One region of the Variovorax sp. 05N34 genome, then DNA from elsewhere that is predicted to be linked to it. Evidence: predicted binding sites of a transcription regulator. Region 1 holds the regulator's gene; each other region holds the start of a gene.

What was found. The regulator LexA, encoded in region 1, represses DNA repair genes until DNA is damaged. The targets are predictions, from matches to a motif close to ACTGTATNNNNATACAGT.
Region 2: AC1DMA_RS17840 (PA0069 family radical SAM protein) is a predicted target of LexA. The motif match lies at 1,788-1,805, and genes of this name have one in related genera.
Region 3: AC1DMA_RS29860 (ATP-dependent helicase) is a predicted target of LexA. The motif match lies at 2,323-2,340, and genes of this name have one in related genera.

Annotation. Positions count from the first base shown of each region.
Region 1 is NZ_JBFTNI010000001.1:117,412-122,914, reverse strand. It holds gene adk (adenylate kinase) at 1-265, shown strand, start outside; gene AC1DMA_RS00660 (asparaginase) at 269-1,270, opposite strand; gene lexA (transcriptional repressor LexA) at 1,343-2,017, shown strand; gene AC1DMA_RS00650 (D-2-hydroxyacid dehydrogenase family protein) at 2,645-3,652, shown strand; gene AC1DMA_RS00645 (MFS transporter) at 3,649-4,821, shown strand; gene AC1DMA_RS00640 (tetratricopeptide repeat protein) at 4,811-5,503, opposite strand, start outside.
Region 2 is NZ_JBFTNI010000006.1:166,434-171,936, reverse strand. It holds gene AC1DMA_RS17850 (autotransporter-associated beta strand repeat-containing protein) at 1-1,154, opposite strand, end outside; gene AC1DMA_RS17845 (DOPA 4,5-dioxygenase family protein) at 1,334-1,690, opposite strand; gene AC1DMA_RS17840 (PA0069 family radical SAM protein) at 1,823-2,917, shown strand; gene AC1DMA_RS17835 (efflux transporter outer membrane subunit) at 2,868-4,352, opposite strand; gene AC1DMA_RS17830 (efflux RND transporter periplasmic adaptor subunit) at 4,352-5,503, opposite strand, start outside.
Region 3 is NZ_JBFTNI010000021.1:12,203-17,705, reverse strand. It holds gene AC1DMA_RS29875 (ABC transporter substrate-binding protein) at 1-393, shown strand, start outside; gene AC1DMA_RS29870 (5'-methylthioadenosine/adenosylhomocysteine nucleosidase) at 398-1,162, shown strand; gene corA (magnesium/cobalt transporter CorA) at 1,155-2,141, opposite strand; gene AC1DMA_RS29860 (ATP-dependent helicase) at 2,398-4,482, shown strand; gene hpf (ribosome hibernation-promoting factor, HPF/YfiA family) at 4,847-5,176, shown strand; gene AC1DMA_RS29850 (PTS sugar transporter subunit IIA) at 5,272-5,503, shown strand, end outside.

The DNA of each region.
Region 1 (5,503 bases):
CACCTACCACGTGAAGTTCAATCCGCCCAAGGTCATCGGCAAGGACGACCTGACGGGCGAAGACTTGATCCAGCGAGAAGACGACAAGGAAGAGACGGTTCGCAAGCGGCTCGAGGTCTACAGCCAGCAGACGCGGCCGCTGGTCGACTACTACTCGCAGTGGGCCAAATCCGACCCGGCTGCGGCACCCAAGTACCGCTCCATCAGCGGTGTCGGAACGGTGGACGACATCACTCAGCGCGCGCTGGCTGCACTGAGCTCCTGATCTTCATGGCGATGGCCGCCCCGCCAGCAGCTCCAGCACGAGCTCGATGCGCGCCTTGACCGGCGTCAGTGCGCCTGCATCCCGAAGAAGCTCGTTCTGTCTTGGCAAGATGCGCCCCTGCGCACAGCGCGTAGCGCGGACGACCGACACGCCCGCGGCCTGAGCCCGCAAAGCAGCGGCTTCCAGGGCGTGATGCAGGGTTCCGTTTCCGGTGGCGGCAAGCACGAGCCCATCAAGCACTTCGGATGACCCCAACTCACGCTCTCGCACCAAGGCATCGACGATGCTGCCGCGCGCATCCGCATGGCTCATCAGGACCTCGACGCGCGGCCACTTGCGCGCGGCAACCACGCGACTGAAGACCTCGTGGGCGGCTGGCGCGGGGGCCGGCCATGTCCGCACTAGTCGAACACTCCCCTCCTCGACGTAACCCAACGGTCCGGCATCGCCGGAGGCGAAGGCATCGAGCCGGTACGTGTGCACCTTCTGGACGTCGACCGCACCGTGCATGGCCCCGGCGCAGACGGCCACGACACCGCGCGCGCCCTGGGTGGACGCAACGACGATGGAGTCGCGCACATTCTGCGGACCGTCCGGCACCAGCGCGCTGGCGGGCCGCATCGCGCACGTGAGCACCACAGGTTTCACCGATGCGGATGCAATGACGGAATGCAGAAAATACGCGGTTTCCTCCAGCGTATCGGTTCCGTGGGTGATGACGAGCCCTGACACATCGGGCTGCGCCAACCAGTGCACACACCGCTGCGCGAGCTTCTGCCAGATTGCAAAACTCATGTCCTTGCTGTCGATCTGCGCCACCTGTTCGGCCGCGAGTTCCACGCCAGCCGGCGCTTTGATTCCACCCAGCAGTTCCTCGACGCCCACTTGGCCGGCCGTATACCCGATGTTGTCGGCCGAAGACTCGGCGCGGCCTGAGATCGTGCCGCCTGTTCCCAGCACGATCACCTTGCGGATGCGCTCGTCGCCTTGTTTGATTTCATTCATGACTTGCCAACCACAGAAAACTGGTTAAAAATACAGGTACTGGATATTCAGCCAGTTCCTTCAGGAGCCCACATGCAGTTCGCAGTCAAGCTTACCGCCCGCCAGCAGCAGATTCTGGATTTGATCCAAAGCGCGATCGCGCGCACCGGTGCGCCTCCCACTCGCGCAGAGATCGCGGCTGAACTGGGCTTCAAGTCTGCCAACGCAGCCGAAGAGCATTTGCAGGCGCTCGCGCGCAAGGGGGTGATTGAACTCGTCAGTGGCACGTCGCGCGGTATCCGCCTCAAGGGCGATGCATTGCGCGCGCTCAACGAGTCCCGAAACAGCCAATTTTCCTTGTCCCTTCCGGGTATGGCACAACTCGCGCTGCCGCTGATCGGCCGAGTGGCAGCCGGCTCGCCGATCCTGGCTCAAGAACACGTCGACCAAACCTACTATGTCGAAAACACGCTGTTCCAGCGGCAACCCGACTATCTGCTCAAGGTGCGCGGGATGTCCATGCGCGACGCCGGCATCATGGACGGCGATCTGCTGGCGGTGCAGGCCACGAAGGAAGCCCGCAACGGCCAGATCGTGGTCGCCCGCCTGGGCGATGAGGTCACTGTCAAACGGCTCAAGCGCAACAAGCAAGTCATCGAACTGCACGCCGAAAACCCTGACTACCCCACCATCGTTGTTCAACCGGGTGAGCCCTTCGAGATCGAAGGCCTCGCTGTCGGACTGATCCGCAACACGATGTTGATGTAACCCTTCGACCATCCTGCAAGCGAACTCGGTCTGCACCCGTGTTCGCCTCGTTGACGGCCGCGACAGGTGGCGGGCGTATGGCGTAGTGCCATCACCCTGTCGTGGCCAATGAAAGCAATCCTGCCTATGTTCAATCTCTGACTTTTCTGGAGTTCACATGGGAATCGCTCTTCTTAGCATCGTCGACCTGATCTCGCCTCTGCAGACATTGGCCAGCCGATGGATGCCAACGCGTCGGTCAAGCCACATCAGCACGGCGGGCTTGCGCTATGTCGGGGTTCGGCCAAGCTGCGGGTTGCGCCAAAGTCCGGCGACTCGCGAGGATGCGCCGAGCTCGGCGGCACGGCCGCTTCGAGTCGTGCGGATGGTCGATGCCCAGCAAACCGGTCGCCATCCAGGCCGGGTGGTGATTTCCGGCCGCATGGCGGACGTATGCGCCGAGCTCGACAGGCTCGTAGCACTCGAGGCCGCCGCCTCTCCCCCGTCGCCAGGCCTTCGCGCTCATCTGCATTGACGGCAGAGAAGCCCGCAAGCGCGCTGCTCTCGCCGCAAAATTGTTCAAGATAAGCGGAGGCCAGGCAGTGCGCCGACACAGCACGTGGGCGGTGCGAGGCACAATGGCACGCCATGAACATTGTGATCCTCGACGATTATCAGGACGCGGTGCGCAAGCTCAAGTGCGCAGCCAAGCTCGACGCTTATGCGGCCAAGGTCTACACCAACACAGTCAAGGGCATCGGGCAACTCTCGGTCCGCCTCAAGGATGCCGAAGTGATTGTGTTGATCCGTGAGCGCACCAACATCTCCAGGCAACTCATCGAAAAGCTGCCGAAGCTGAGACTCATCTCCCAGACAGGTCGCGTCGGCAGTCACGTCGACGTGAATGCCTGTTCCGAGTTCGGCATCGCCGTCGCCGAAGGCTCGGGCTCGCCGCTGGCCCCGGCCGAGCTGACCTGGGCCCTGATCATGGCCGCCATGCGCCGGCTGCCCCAATACATCAGCAACCTGAAGCACGGCGCCTGGCAGCAGTCGGGCCTCAAGTCGGCGTCGATGCCTCCGAACTTCGGCCTGGGCTCGGTGCTCAAGGGCAAGACGCTCTGCATCTGGGGGTATGGCCGCATCGGCCAATTGGTCGCTCGCTATGGGCAGGCTTTCGGCATGCAGGTGGTCATCTGGGGCCGGGAGCAAAGCTGCGCCAAGGCAAGGTCCGATGGCTTCCAGGTCGCATCGGACCGAGACACCTTCTTCGCCGCGGCCGATGTCCTGTCGGTTCACCTGAGGCTGACGGAAGAGACGCGCGGGCTTGTGACGCTAGAAGACCTGTCGCGCATGAAACCGACGGCGCTGTTCGTGAACACGTCGCGCGCGGAGCTTGTCGAGCAAGACGCTCTTCTTGCTGCGCTCAATCGTGGTCGGCCTGGCCTCGCCGCCATTGATGTGTTCGAAAGCGAGCCGCCGCTGCAAGGCCACGCGCTGCTCCGCCTCGAAAACTGCATCTGCACGCCACACATCGGCTATGTCGAGCAAGACAGCTACGAGATGTACTTCGGGCAAGCCTTCGACAACGTCGTCAGCTTCATCAAGGGCAATCCGACCAACATCGTCAATCCTGGCGCGCTGCAGGTCCGGCGTTGAGACAGTCGGCACCGTCGGCCGCGCTGTGGTCCCTGCTGGCTGGCAACTTCGTGATCGGCACGGGCGTGATGGTCGTGCCCGGAACGCTCAATGAGCTCAGTGCATCACTGCAGGTTAGCGCTGCAACCGCCGGCCAGTTGATCACCGCCGCGGCGGTCGTGATGTGTCTCGGGGCTCCGTTGCTTGCCGCCGTCGTCGCCGGGTGGGATCGCCGCGTGCTGCTGACCTGCACGATGCTCTGGTACGCGGGCGGGCATCTTGTTGCGACCCTGATGCCGAACTTCGTCGGACTGCTTGTCGTCCGCATGTTGACGGTGGTGGCGCCAGCCATCTTCACGCCGCAGGCAGCCGCTTGTGTCGGTCTCCTGGTGCCGAACGAACAGCGCGGGCGTGCCGTCACTTTCGTCTTTCTCGGATGGTCGATGGCGTCAGTGCTGGGGCTTCCGATCGGCGCGCTGATAGGCGGCCATTTCGGGTGGAGGCCCGCATTCCTGCTGATCTCGATGTTGTCGCTCGTGAGCGCCATCTGGGTCTGGCGGCAACTGCCCTCCGGCATTCGACCCGCTGCGTTGTCGCGCGAGTCGTGGGGCCGTGTGTTCAAAAGTCCTTTGCTGATGGGTGTGGTGTGCGTCACCGCGCTGCAGGGGTCCGGGCAGTTTGTCTTGTTCAGCTATTTCGCCCCGCTGCTCAAGCAGCAGCTGGGTGCAAACGCCACTCAACAGGGCCTCATGTGGGCTTGGTTCGGTGCTTGCGGCGTGGTGGGCAACGTGCTCGTCAGCCGCTACATCGACCGTGTGGGGCCACCGCGCATGGTCTTGCTGACGACAGCGTTGATCGCTTTGAGTTTGCTGCTCTGGCCGCTCGGCGTCACGCTGGTATGGCTCGCGCTGCTGCTGACGCCATGGGGACTGGGCTGCTTCGCGACCAATTCGGCGCAACAGGCGCGCCTAGTGTCTCTCGAGCCTTCGCTTGCGCCTGGATCGGTCGCACTGAACAGTTCAGGGATCTACATCGGTCAGGCCATCGGTGCAGCAGCCGGGGGCTGGCTCCTCGCTAACGACGAATCCGCATGGATGAGCTGGGTTGGCTTTGCGACGATGCTCTTTGCCATTGCGCTCAGCATCGCTGTCGAAAAGGCGCAGCGGCGCGCCCCCGCTTTCAGCGCTTGATGATCGGGCGCGGGGCGATTTCCGCTTCGGTGCTCGGATCGAAGAGTTCGAAGTCGATCAGATGCGGGTCGGTCGAAGGCGCTGGCGGCGCCTTGGGCTGCTCGAGCGGCGTCGGCATCGTCTCGTAAGCCGTTTTGTCGAATTCGGCAAGATCGAGTTCAAGCGGAGGCCTCTCTGGCGTTGGCGCCGGAGCATCGACGTCCGCCGGCAGCGTCGCCGCGGCATCCGGGATCAGCACGGTGTCATGTTGCAAACGCTCGTCGATCGACCCATAGATCGACGGCGGAAGGACAGGACCGTCCTTTATTGCAGGCGGCTCCGTTTCCGGGCCGAGAGGCGCAGTCGCCGTCAGCTCGCCATCATGCCCATAGGTGTCCGCAAACGCCTGCGGCGTCACCAGGACCGGCGGCGCGCTCGCGGGTTCGATGACTTCCTTGGCCAGGGAATAGAGCAGCAGAAGCTCCTGGTAGGCGGCAAGATCGAAGGCCCCGTCCTCGTGGACACCGGGCTTTCGGAAAATCAGTTCTTCGATAAAGGCCAAAGTGCTCGGCGCAGGCCATTGCGATTCGATGCGCGCCAGGGCGCTTCGATAGTGTTCGAGGCCCTTGCCCGTATCCGTGAAATTCTCGAATGCGGGCACGTCGGCATTGAATGCCCGCTCGAACTCTTCGGCGACGCCGGC
Region 2 (5,503 bases), on a different contig from region 1:
ACTGCGCGTGCGCTGGCGAAGCCGGACCCGTAGCGCAATGTGGCGTTGTCGATCGCGAGGCCACCGGTCGCAGCGCCGAGGTTGTTGTCGGCGCTGACCTGAAGCACGCCGCTGTTGACGGTCGTGCCGCCGCCATAGGTGTTGTTGCCACTCAGCGTCAAGACGTCCGTGCCCTGCTGCACCAGGCTGCCGCTGCCTGAAACTACGCCTGCGTAGTCGTATGCGTTAGACCGATTGAAGACCAACCGTCCGTTGTCCGTCACGTCGCCGTTCAGCGAGCCGGTGGTGCCGCCGGTTCCGATCTGCAGGGTTCCGCCTGTGTTGATCGTCAGATTGCCTGTGCCGGCCGCACCGCCGACACCGGCGATGCCGCTCGTACCGTTTCCGCCTTGAACGCCGCTAAAGTTCACGTCAGCCGAGGCATTGACCGTGCCGCTGATCGACAACGTGCCGTTGCCACCCGCGCCGCCCATGCCACCTGTTCCCCCATTGGGCGTGCTGCCGCCGCCGCCGCCGCCTGAGCCGCCGAGGTTGATTGCACCGGCGACATTCAGGACGGCGCCAGCGCTCACATCGAGGACGCCATTCGACCCGGCCCCACCGACGGCACCAGGCGTCGTCCCCCCGCCGCCGCTCCCGCCGCCGCCACCCCCGCCGACCCAGACGGAGCCGGTCACGTCGGTGGTGCCGGTCAAGGTCAAAGAGTTGGGCTGGACGGTGTCGCCCACCAACGCGTTGCCGCCGGTGACGCCAGCGCCATTGGCGCCGCCATTGCCGGGCACTCCGATGTCACCGCCAATGACGAATCCATTGCCGCCGCCGCCCGAGCCGAAACCGCCGCCGGCGCCGCCGGCGATCGCACCACCCGATCCACCACCGCCTCCGCCACCGATGCCACCGGCGCCGCCGTTCCCCGCATTGGTGCTCGAAATGCCGCCTGCGCCACCAGCGCCGACGAGCAGGTTGGTATCCGCATGCGCGGTAGGCGCCAGGGCGGTGACCGCCATCAGGACGGCGGCTCCCGCGGCGCCGAAGGCCGCGCTGGCAGCGCTTCCGGTTGCGCAACCGCCGGGACCGGATGTCCGGGCGTGTTCGGAGACAGCTTGACGGCTTCCCGTCGAGCGATTGAAGACGAGGCGATAGATACGGTTCATTGAGACACGACTCTTGTTGCTTAAAAATGGAACATTTCGTATTCAGACGCGTCGGAGTGTATCTTTTGTTAAATATTAAGTACTAGATATTTTTGCGGGTCGGACGTAAAGCCGCCGCGACAAGGCGATCGAAAGCCCGCCCGCAGGGGCGCTGAAACGCTGTTGCTTGTGGGCCTGGTTCAGTCCGCCGGTTTGCGGAACATGCGCAGATCGAGCGGCGACTCGTTGCCGAGCCACATCGCGTGCGCCGTGTGGTCCGTGTAGTCGTCGCCGGTGACGCCGTGGACGAACACATCGAGCCCGTTGCGGTGCTCATCCAGCCAGCCGATTACTTCGTCGAATTCGGCAGCGTCGAAAGCAAGCTGGCAACTCCAGTGCGGGTGCGGGCCAACGAGCCGCTCGTGCACCCTGCCGACCACGACCAGCAGACTGTGCCCGGCATCTTCGGCCAACTGCTTCGCTTGCGCGACCGTCTCAGGGCCGAAATAGATGTGGGCGTGGTATTGCGGATAGAGGTTTTCAGGGCGGCGAGGCATCGTTGGACACGCAGGGCGGGAGGGCCAGAGCTTACGCCGTGTGACGTGCTTGTGGCCGCCACACGCGCTTGCTGCGGCAATCTTGAAATGGTGAAATACTGTTTGTCCATACAGTATTTCGGGGGCGCCGCCATGACCGACACCATCATCCCTCTTCATGCCCTCAAGGGCCGAGGTGCGGCCACGCGCCTTGCGCATCGGTTCGAGCGCGACGCGCGCAATGCGTTCGACGATGGCTGGGGCACTCTGGAAGAGGGCGCCGCCGACGCAGACGCATTGCCTCCGCTCGCCACGGAGGTCCGCTTCGAGGACGTCAAATCCGTGCTCAGCCACAACGATTCCCCGGACGTTCCGTTCGACCGTTCGCTCAATCCGTACAGGGGATGCGAACACGGGTGCATCTACTGCTTCGCCCGGCCCACGCACAGCTATCTCAATCTTTCGCCGGGACTCGACTTCGAAACCAAGCTGATCGCCAAGCGCAACATCGTCGAGGTGCTTCGCGGCGAGCTGGGCCGCAAGGGCTACAGGCCCAGCCACCTTGCGATCGGCACTGCGACCGATTGCTACCAGCCCATTGAGCGTGAACTCCGGCTCACTCGTTCGGTCATCGAATTGCTGAAGGAGACGCACCATCCCTTCGGCCTCGTCACGAAATCGAGCGCGGTCGAGCACGACCTGGACCTGATCGCACCCATGGCGGCCGAGCATCTGGCGGCGGTGTACGTCACCATCACCACGCTCGATGGCGAGGTCGCGCGCAAGCTCGAGCCGCGCGCCGCCGCGCCGCATCGGCGCTTGCGCACCGTGCGCACGCTAGCCGAAGCGGGCGTTCCGGTGGGCGTGAGCGTGGGGCCGCAGATTCCCTTCGTGACCGAAGACATGGAACAGGTTCTCGAAGCCGCCTGGAATGCCGGCGCGCGCTGCGCTTTCTACACGGTCGTCCGGCTGCCATGGGAGGTCGCGCCGTTGTTCAAGCAATGGCTCGAACTGCACTACCCGCAGCGCGCGGACCGGATCATGGCGCGCATCCGCGAAATGCGCGGCGGCAAGGACTACGACGCCGATTTCGCCACGCGCATGAAGGGCAGCGGACTGTGGGCGGACCTGATTCGTCAGCGGTTCGAAAAGGCGACGGCCCGCATCGGGTTCAATCGCGATCGCATCGTGCTCGACCTCAGCGCGTTCCGACCACCTGGCGCAGTGGGGCAGGGCAGTCTGTTTTAAGTTCCGCCGAACCGCGCGGCTCGACCCCGCACCAATCGCCGCCCAGCGCCTTCACGAGAAATACCGAGGTTTGCATGCGCTGCCCCATGATCTGCGCGGCTTGGCGCTCCGTCGAGAGCACGGCCTGCTGCGCTGTGATGACGTCGAGGAAGGTCGTGGCGCCGCCCTGGTAGCGGGTGGAGGCCATGTCCAGCACGCGGCGCGCGCTTTCGACGGCAGTGAAAGCCTGCGTCGACGCATGGTCGAGCGACGCGACGCCGGTGATGCCGTCTTCCGCTTCCTGCATCGCGGTGAGCACGATGCGCCGGTAGTTGGCCACGGCGACGTCATACCCCGCGCGAGTGAAATCGACATTCGACCGGATGCGCCCGCCGTCGAAGATCGTCTGCGTTGCCGAGACGCCGAGCGACCAGAGCAGGCTTCTTGCGTCGAAGAGCGTGGCGAGCGTGCTGCTGTCCACGCCGCCCGTGGGCAGCAACATCACGCTCGGATAGAAGGCCGCCGTCGCAACGCCGATCTGCGCATTGGCGGCGGCCATGGCGCGTTCCGCCGCCGCGACGTCCGGACGGCGCTCCAGCGCGTCCGAGGGAACGCCGATCGGAATCGCCGGTGGTGCCAGCGGCTTCACGTCCGCGGCAATGGAAAACGAAGGCGCCGGCGTTCCGGTCAGCGTGGCAATCGCATGCTCGAACTGCGAGCGCTGCTTTTTCAGCGTGTCGACCTGCGCGAGCGTGTTGTCGAGCAGCGCCTGCTGCTGCGCGACGTCCAGACCCGACACCGCGCCCAAGTCATGCCGGTCAGTGACGAACTGGAGCGCTCGCCGCTGAAGCTCGATCGATCGCGCCAGCACGTCGAGTTCGATGTCCGTCGATCGCAGGTTGTAGTAGCTCGATGCGAGATCCGTCGTGAGCAGCAGTCGCGTGTTTTCGAGGTCGGCCGCCGATTGCGCAGCCGATGCCGTTGCGCCTTCGACCGATCGCTGCACGCGTCCCGCCAGATCGGCTTCATAGCTGGCCGTGAAGATCACGCCGAAATCGTTCTGCACTGTCGACAGGTTCGGCACGGCGTAGTTGGTTAACGGTCTGTTGGCCGAAATCTTGAACCGCTGGGCGCGCGTGCCGACACCCAGTTGTGGATAGCGGGCGGCCTCGCTTCCTGCGAGCGTGGCGCGGGCCTGCGCCAGCCTCGCATTGGCTGCGGCGAGCGTGGGACTGTCAGCGAGCGCTTTCTGTTCGAGCGCATTGAGCTGCGCATCGCCGAAGCGCTCCCACCACGGCCCCTTGTCGGATGCATCGCTCGGCGTCCCCTGCCGCCATGGTTCTTCGACTTGCCAGCTCACGGGCACGTCGACGGATGGCTTCTTGTAGTCCGGCCCAACGGCGCATCCAGCCACGGCTGCAACCGCCAGCGCGATCAGCGCGGCTCGCACGAACATCACGCCGATTCCTTGGCCACAACGACGACGTCGCCTTCGGCCAGCGAGTCGGAAGGATTCAGCACCAGCCGATCGGTGCCCGAGATTCCATCGAGCACTTCCACGGTCTCGCCATAGTTGCGTCCGAGATTGATCGGGCGCAGGTGGACTTTTCCTTGTGCATCGACGACCGCAACCCGCGTGCCTTCGGCCCTGAAGAGCAGCGCGTTGGCCGGAATCGTCAGTGATTTGCTCGCGGCAAGCGGCAGCGACACCTGCACGTAAGCGCCCGGCAGCAAGACGCCGTCCTTGTTGGGCAGCGAGACCTCGACCTGCATCATCCGCGTGGCGCTGTCGATGCTGCCCGACGTCCGTGCCACCTCGCCCTGAAAGCGTTGGTCGCGCAGTTCGGCTTGCGTGACGATCACAGGCTGTCCCGCCTTGATGAGTTGCGCATAGGCTTGCGGCACGTTGATGTAGACGCGCAACGGGTCGGTCTGCGCGAGCAGGAACAAGGGCCGCCCGCTGCCCGCGTCGATCAGGTCGCCGACGTCGACATTGCGCCGCGTGATCATTCCGGCGAAGGGCGCCAGCACGCGTTTGAATCCTTCGGTCTGCTTCAGGCGCTGGACGTTGGCATCCGCGGCCGCGACGTTGGCGGTCGCCTGCGCGAGGGCGCTGCGGCGTTCGTCAAGGTCCTGCTGCGAAACCACGTCCTTCTTGCGCAAATTTTCCCAACGCGCGACGGTGCTCTTCGCCAGGTCGAGACTGGACGCGGCTTGCTGGCGCGCGGCGATGGCCTGCGAAAGCTGCTGGTCGATCTCGGGGGTTTCGATCTCCGCGAGCAGATCGCCCTTTTCGACATGGCTGCCGATGTCCTTGGTCCACCGGCGTAGGTAACCGCTGGCGCGCGCCGAAATCGGCGACTGCACATAGCCTTGCAAGGTGCCCGGCAGCGCCAAGGTCTGGCCGGCGGCGGGCGTCTGGGGCAATGCGGTCTTGACGTATTGGGCTGCGCGCTCGGCGGTGCCTATTTCGAGCGCGCGCGCATTGCTCATGCGAACGAACACGATCCGCGCCGCGCCGATGGCGAGAAGCGCCAGCACGATCAGTACGGCGATGCGCGTACGCCGGACGATCTGGCGCCTGCGGGGCAACTCGTGGTGATCGCC
Region 3 (5,503 bases), on a different contig from region 1:
GAGATCAAGTCCTTCGAATGGGGTGAATACCGCAAGCGCATGCAGGCCGGCGAACATCAGATGGGCATGCTCGGATGGACGGGCGACAACGGGGACCCGGACAACTTCCTCTATTCATTGCTGGGCTGCGCTTCCGCGCAATCGAATGGCAGCAACGTCGCCAAGTTCTGCTATCAGCCCTATGAAGACTTGGTCGTGAAGGCCAAGAATGTGCCGAAGCAATCCGAGCGTGAGGCGCTCTACAAGCAGGCGCAGGTGATCTTCAAGGAGCAGGCGCCATGGTTCACCATCGCCCATGCCGTGCAGCTCAAGCCCGTGCGCAAGGAAGTCGTCGACTTCAAGCTCAGCCCCTTCGGCCGCCACACCTTCTACGGCGTCGACATCAAACAATGACGCCATGCTAGCTGTCGTCGCGGCGATGTACGAGGAATTGGCGGCGCTGCTCGCATTGATGCCGGACGAGCAGCGCATTCCCGTCGCCGGCCGCGACTTCTGGGTGGGCCACCTTCGGGGGCAGCCCGTCGTCGCGGTGCTGTCGCGCATCGGCAAGGTCGCAGCGGCAACGACAGCGACCGTGCTGCTGGAGCGCTTCGGCGCGCAGGCGATCGTCTTCACCGGCGTCGCGGGCGGCCTCGCTCCGGGCGTGGAGGTCGGCGATGTGGTGGTTGCCACCAAGCTCCTCCAGCACGATCTCGATGCCTCCCCCATCTTTCCGAAGTACGAAGTGCCCTTGACGGGCCACGCGCGCTTCGCCGCCGACACCGTCATCAGCGATGCAATCGCCGCCGCGGCTGTCGAGGTGCTGCGCGATCCGGCGGCATTGCTGGGGCTGAAGGTGGTTGAGGACTTCGGCTTGACGGCGCCGAAAGTGCACCGCGGCCTGTTGGTGAGCGGCGACCGGTTCGTGTCGACCGCCGCCGAAAGCGACGCATTGCGCCGCGCTCTGCCCGATGCGCTCGCGGTGGAGATGGAGGGTGCGGCAGTCGCGCAGGTGTGCCACGACTTCGGCGTGCCTTTCGCGGCGGTGCGGACGATTTCAGATCGCGCTGATGACGCGGCCCACGGCGACTTCACTCGCTTCGTCTCGGCAGTGGCAAGCCGCTACAGCCTCGCGCTGGTCGATGCCTGGCTGGCCACGCTGCCAGCCGAAGGGTCTACTTGAGCCAGCCGCGCCGGCGGAAGTACCACATGGGGACCAGCGCGCTGGCGACCATCAACACGATCGCATAGGCGTAGCCGTAGCTCAGGTCGAGCTCGGGCATGAACTTGAAGTTCATGCCGTAGACGCTCGCGATCAAGGTTGGCGGCAGCAGCGCCACGCTTGCGACCGAGAAGATCTTGATGGTCTTGTTCTGGTTGATGTTGATGAAACCGACGGTCGCATCCATCAGGAAGTTGATCTTGTCGAACAGGAAGGCCGTGTGGCTGTCGAGCGATTCGATGTCGCGAAGAATCTGCCGCGCCTCTTCGAACTGCTCGGCGTTGAGCATGCGGCTGCGCATCATGAAGCTCACCGCTCGGCGCGTGTCCATCACGTTGCGGCGGATGCGGCTGTTCAAGTCTTCCTGGCGCGCGATGAGGCCGAGCACCTCGCCGGCCAATTCGTCGCTCACGTTGCCGGACAGCACCTTCTTGCCGGCGGACTCCAGCTCGTCGTAGATGTTCTCCAGCGTGTCGGCGGAGTATTCGGCGTCGGCATCGAAGAGCTTCAGCAGCACTTCCTTGGCGTCTTCGATCAGACCCGGCGCTCGGCGCGCGCGCATGCGCACCAGGCGGAACACCGGCACGTCTTCGTCGTGGATGGAAAACAGCACGCCGCGGCTGCGCAGTTCGGCGTTGTGCTGGTTGAGGATGAAGGCGACGCGGACCGAACGGGGGTTCTCGTCATCGTCGATCAGGAAGTCGCTGCGGATGTGCAGTTCGCCGTTGTCTTCTTCATAGAAGCGAGCCGACTCCTCGATGTCGTCGTCCATCGCATCTTCGGGGATGGACAAGCCGTAATACTGCTTGATCCATCGCTTCTCTTCGATGGTGGGGGATTCGAGATCGACCCAGATGGGCTGGAACTTGGACAGCTCTTCGAGAGCCTCGATCTCTTCTTGGACGAGGCGGCCGTTGGCGAGCGTGAAGATATTGAGCATGGCTCACTTCCCTGGAATGTCTGGCGGTGGAGGCGAGGGGATGGGGCGCTTTCAGTTCCCTCGTCCACGGCGCATCAGGAGGGAAGTGAAAGCTGCCGAGACGGAACGATTTCCACGTGGTTTCTCCGGTTTGCAGCGAGCCGCGATTATGTCATTCAGCCTTGTCAGGATCGTGTCGTCATCTGGATAAACATCCAGTACAGTTGCGGCGATGCACAGCGTTGCCACACCCATTTCCAAGGTATCCGCGGTGTCCATGAAGCCGGCAGAGCGTCTGGCTGCCGCGCTCGCCCAACTCAACGAGGAGCAGCGCGCGGCGGTGCAACACGGCGTCGCAGCCATCACTGGCAGCGCCCCGCCCGATGCCCGCCCCTTGCTCGTGATTGCAGGAGCGGGTTCGGGCAAGACGAGCACCCTGGCGCACCGAGTGGCGCATCTGATCGCCAGCGGCACCGACCCACAGCGCATTTTGCTGCTGACGTTTTCGCGCCGGGCCGCGCAAGAAATGACGCGCCGGGCCGGACAGGTGGTGGTGCGCGTGCTCGGGCTGGCTTCCGACGCGCCGCCAGCGCTGCCCTGGGCGGGCACCTTCCATGGCATCGGTGCGCGGCTCTTGCGCGAGTACGCAACGCAGATCGGACTCGACGAGAACTTCACCATCCATGACCGGGGCGACGCCGAAGACCTGATGGGGCTGGTGCGCAACGACATCGGACTGTCGACCACCGCGCGACGATTTCCGATGAAGGGCACCTGCCTTTCGATCTACTCGCGCACGGTCAATACCTGTGCGCCACTCTCGGAAGTGCTCAAGCAGGCGTTTCCCTGGTGTGCCGAATGGGAAGCCGAACTCAAGCGGCTCTTCGGCGCGTATGTGGAGGCCAAGCAGCAACAGCATGTGCTCGACTACGACGATCTGCTGCTTTACTGGTCCGAAATGATGGCCGAGCCCGCGCTGGCCCGTCAGGTCGGCGAGCGCTTCGATCATGTGCTGGTCGACGAATACCAGGACACGAACCTCCTTCAAGCAGCCATCTTGCGGTCGCTCAAGCCGGACGGCAAAGGCGTGACGGTGGTGGGGGACGATGCACAGTCGATCTACTCGTTTCGCGGGGCGACGGTGCGCAACATCCTTGATTTTCCGCAGCACTTCAGCCAGCCGGCGCGCATCGTCACGCTCGAGCGCAATTACCGGTCGACGCAGCCCATCCTCGATGTGTCCAATTCGGTCATCGCCGCCGCAGCCGAGAGACACGCCAAGACGCTCTGGACCGACAAGCCGTCGGCAGGGCGCCCCCAGCTCGTGCTGGTGCCCGACGAGGCCGAGCAGGCGCGGTGGGTGGCCGATCGTGTGCTTGCGCACCGGGAAGGCGGCCTGGCGCTGAAATCGCAAGCCGTGCTGTTTCGCACGTCCACGCACAGCGCCGCACTCGAACTCGAATTGGCGCGGCGCAACATTCCTTTCGTCAAATACGGCGGTCTCAAGTTTCTTGAAGCCGCGCATGTCAAGGATCTGCTCGCGGTCTTGCGATTTGCACAGAACCCGCGCGGACGCATGGCGGGTTTTCGCGTCACGCAGCTGATTCCCGGGATCGGCCCTGTCACTTCGGCGCGCCTGCTCGACGCGATGGCCGAGGCGTCCGATCCGGGAGCGGTCGTGCAGTCGTTCGTGCCGCCGGCGCCGGCAAAGGACGAATGGGCGCGTTTCGCCGCCATCTATGCAGCGCTGCGCGAGCCCGAACTCGCCTGGCCGGCCGACATGGACCTGGCGCTCGAGTGGTATTTGCCGCACCTGGAGCGGCTGCACGATGACGCAGGCCTGCGGCGAGGCGACGTGGAACAACTTGCCCGACTGGCCGCCGGCTACGCATCGCGCGAGCGCTTCCTGACCGAGCTCACGCTCGACCCGCCCGAGGCCACGAGCGACAGACCCGGACCGCCGCTGCTTGACGAGGACTATCTGATCCTGTCGACCATCCATTCGGCGAAGGGCCAGGAGTGGACATCCGTCCACGTACTCAACGTGGTCGACGGCTGCATTCCGGCCGACGTGGCGCAGGGCGCGCAGGAACTCGAAGAAGAGCGGCGATTGCTCTACGTGGCGATGACCCGCGCGCGTGATCACCTGCACCTGCTGGTGCCCCAACGCTTCTACGTCACTCAGCAGGCGGCGCGCGGCGACCGGCACCTGTACGCGGGTCGCACGCGCTTCATCACCGCGGCCGACGCGCAGCACTTCGAACGGCAGACCTGGCCGCCAGTGCCCGAGCGCGCCCCGCACGTTCCGCCGCCGGCCGCAACCATCGATCTGCTCAGCCGCATGCGGGCTGCCTGGCGCTGAAAGCCGTCACGGCCCTCTCGCCGGCGGGGTCGCCCGGTCATCCTTGACATGCCGGATCAACTCGTGAACCCAGTCCGAACGCTCGTGCTGCGGGCCTTCGCTGCTATCAGATCAATAGCGATTCCACGTCGTGAAGCATGCCCCCACAGGTCCGACTTCAAAGCCATTGCAATTCGATGACAGCATGGGCATAGTGAACCGACCTTCCCCGCATTTCTCTCTCTTCACTCCTCGTTTCGCTCACGCTTCCCTCACGTTTCGCTCCTCTCTTCTCTTCCCACTGCGCTTCCGATTTCCCCCCGGCTACGCCTCTCCAACAAAGGGGCGCGGCTATTTCACCAACCGTCAATCCAGGAGGTCATTCATGAATTTGACGATCAGCGGTCATCACCTCGACGTCACCCCCGCCTTGCGCAATTACGTTACGAGCAAGCTGGACCGAATCACCCGGCACTTCGACCAGGTCGTCGATGTGAAGGTGATCCTCACGGTGGAAAAGCAAAAGGAAAAGGAACGCCGCCAACGAGCCGAGTGCAACATTCACGTCAAGGGCAATGACATGTTCGCGGAATCGAGCCACGCTGATCTCTACGCCGCGGTCGACGAATTGGTCGACAAACTCGACCGGCAGGTCGTGCGCCACAAGGACCGCCTGCAGGATCATCATCACGAAGCGCCCAAGCGCGTGATGTAGTTCCACCCTTCGGGCAAATACTCTTGCGGGCCGCTTCCGAGCGGCCCTTTGCTTTTTGCGGGGTGGGTGCATAATCGCCCCCGCCCCGCACCAACATGAACCGACTCGCGTCCATCCTGCCGCCCGCTCAAGTGCTTGTGAGCGTCGACGCCACCAGCAAGAAACGTGCTTTCGAAGAAGCCGGCCTGCTGTTTGAAAACCTGCATGGTCTCGGCCGCGCGCTCATCACCGACAGCCTTTTCGCGCGCGAGCGCCTGGGCTCTACGGGCTTGGGCCACGGCGTCGCCATCCCACATGGCCGCATCAAGGGGCTCAAGTCCCCGATGG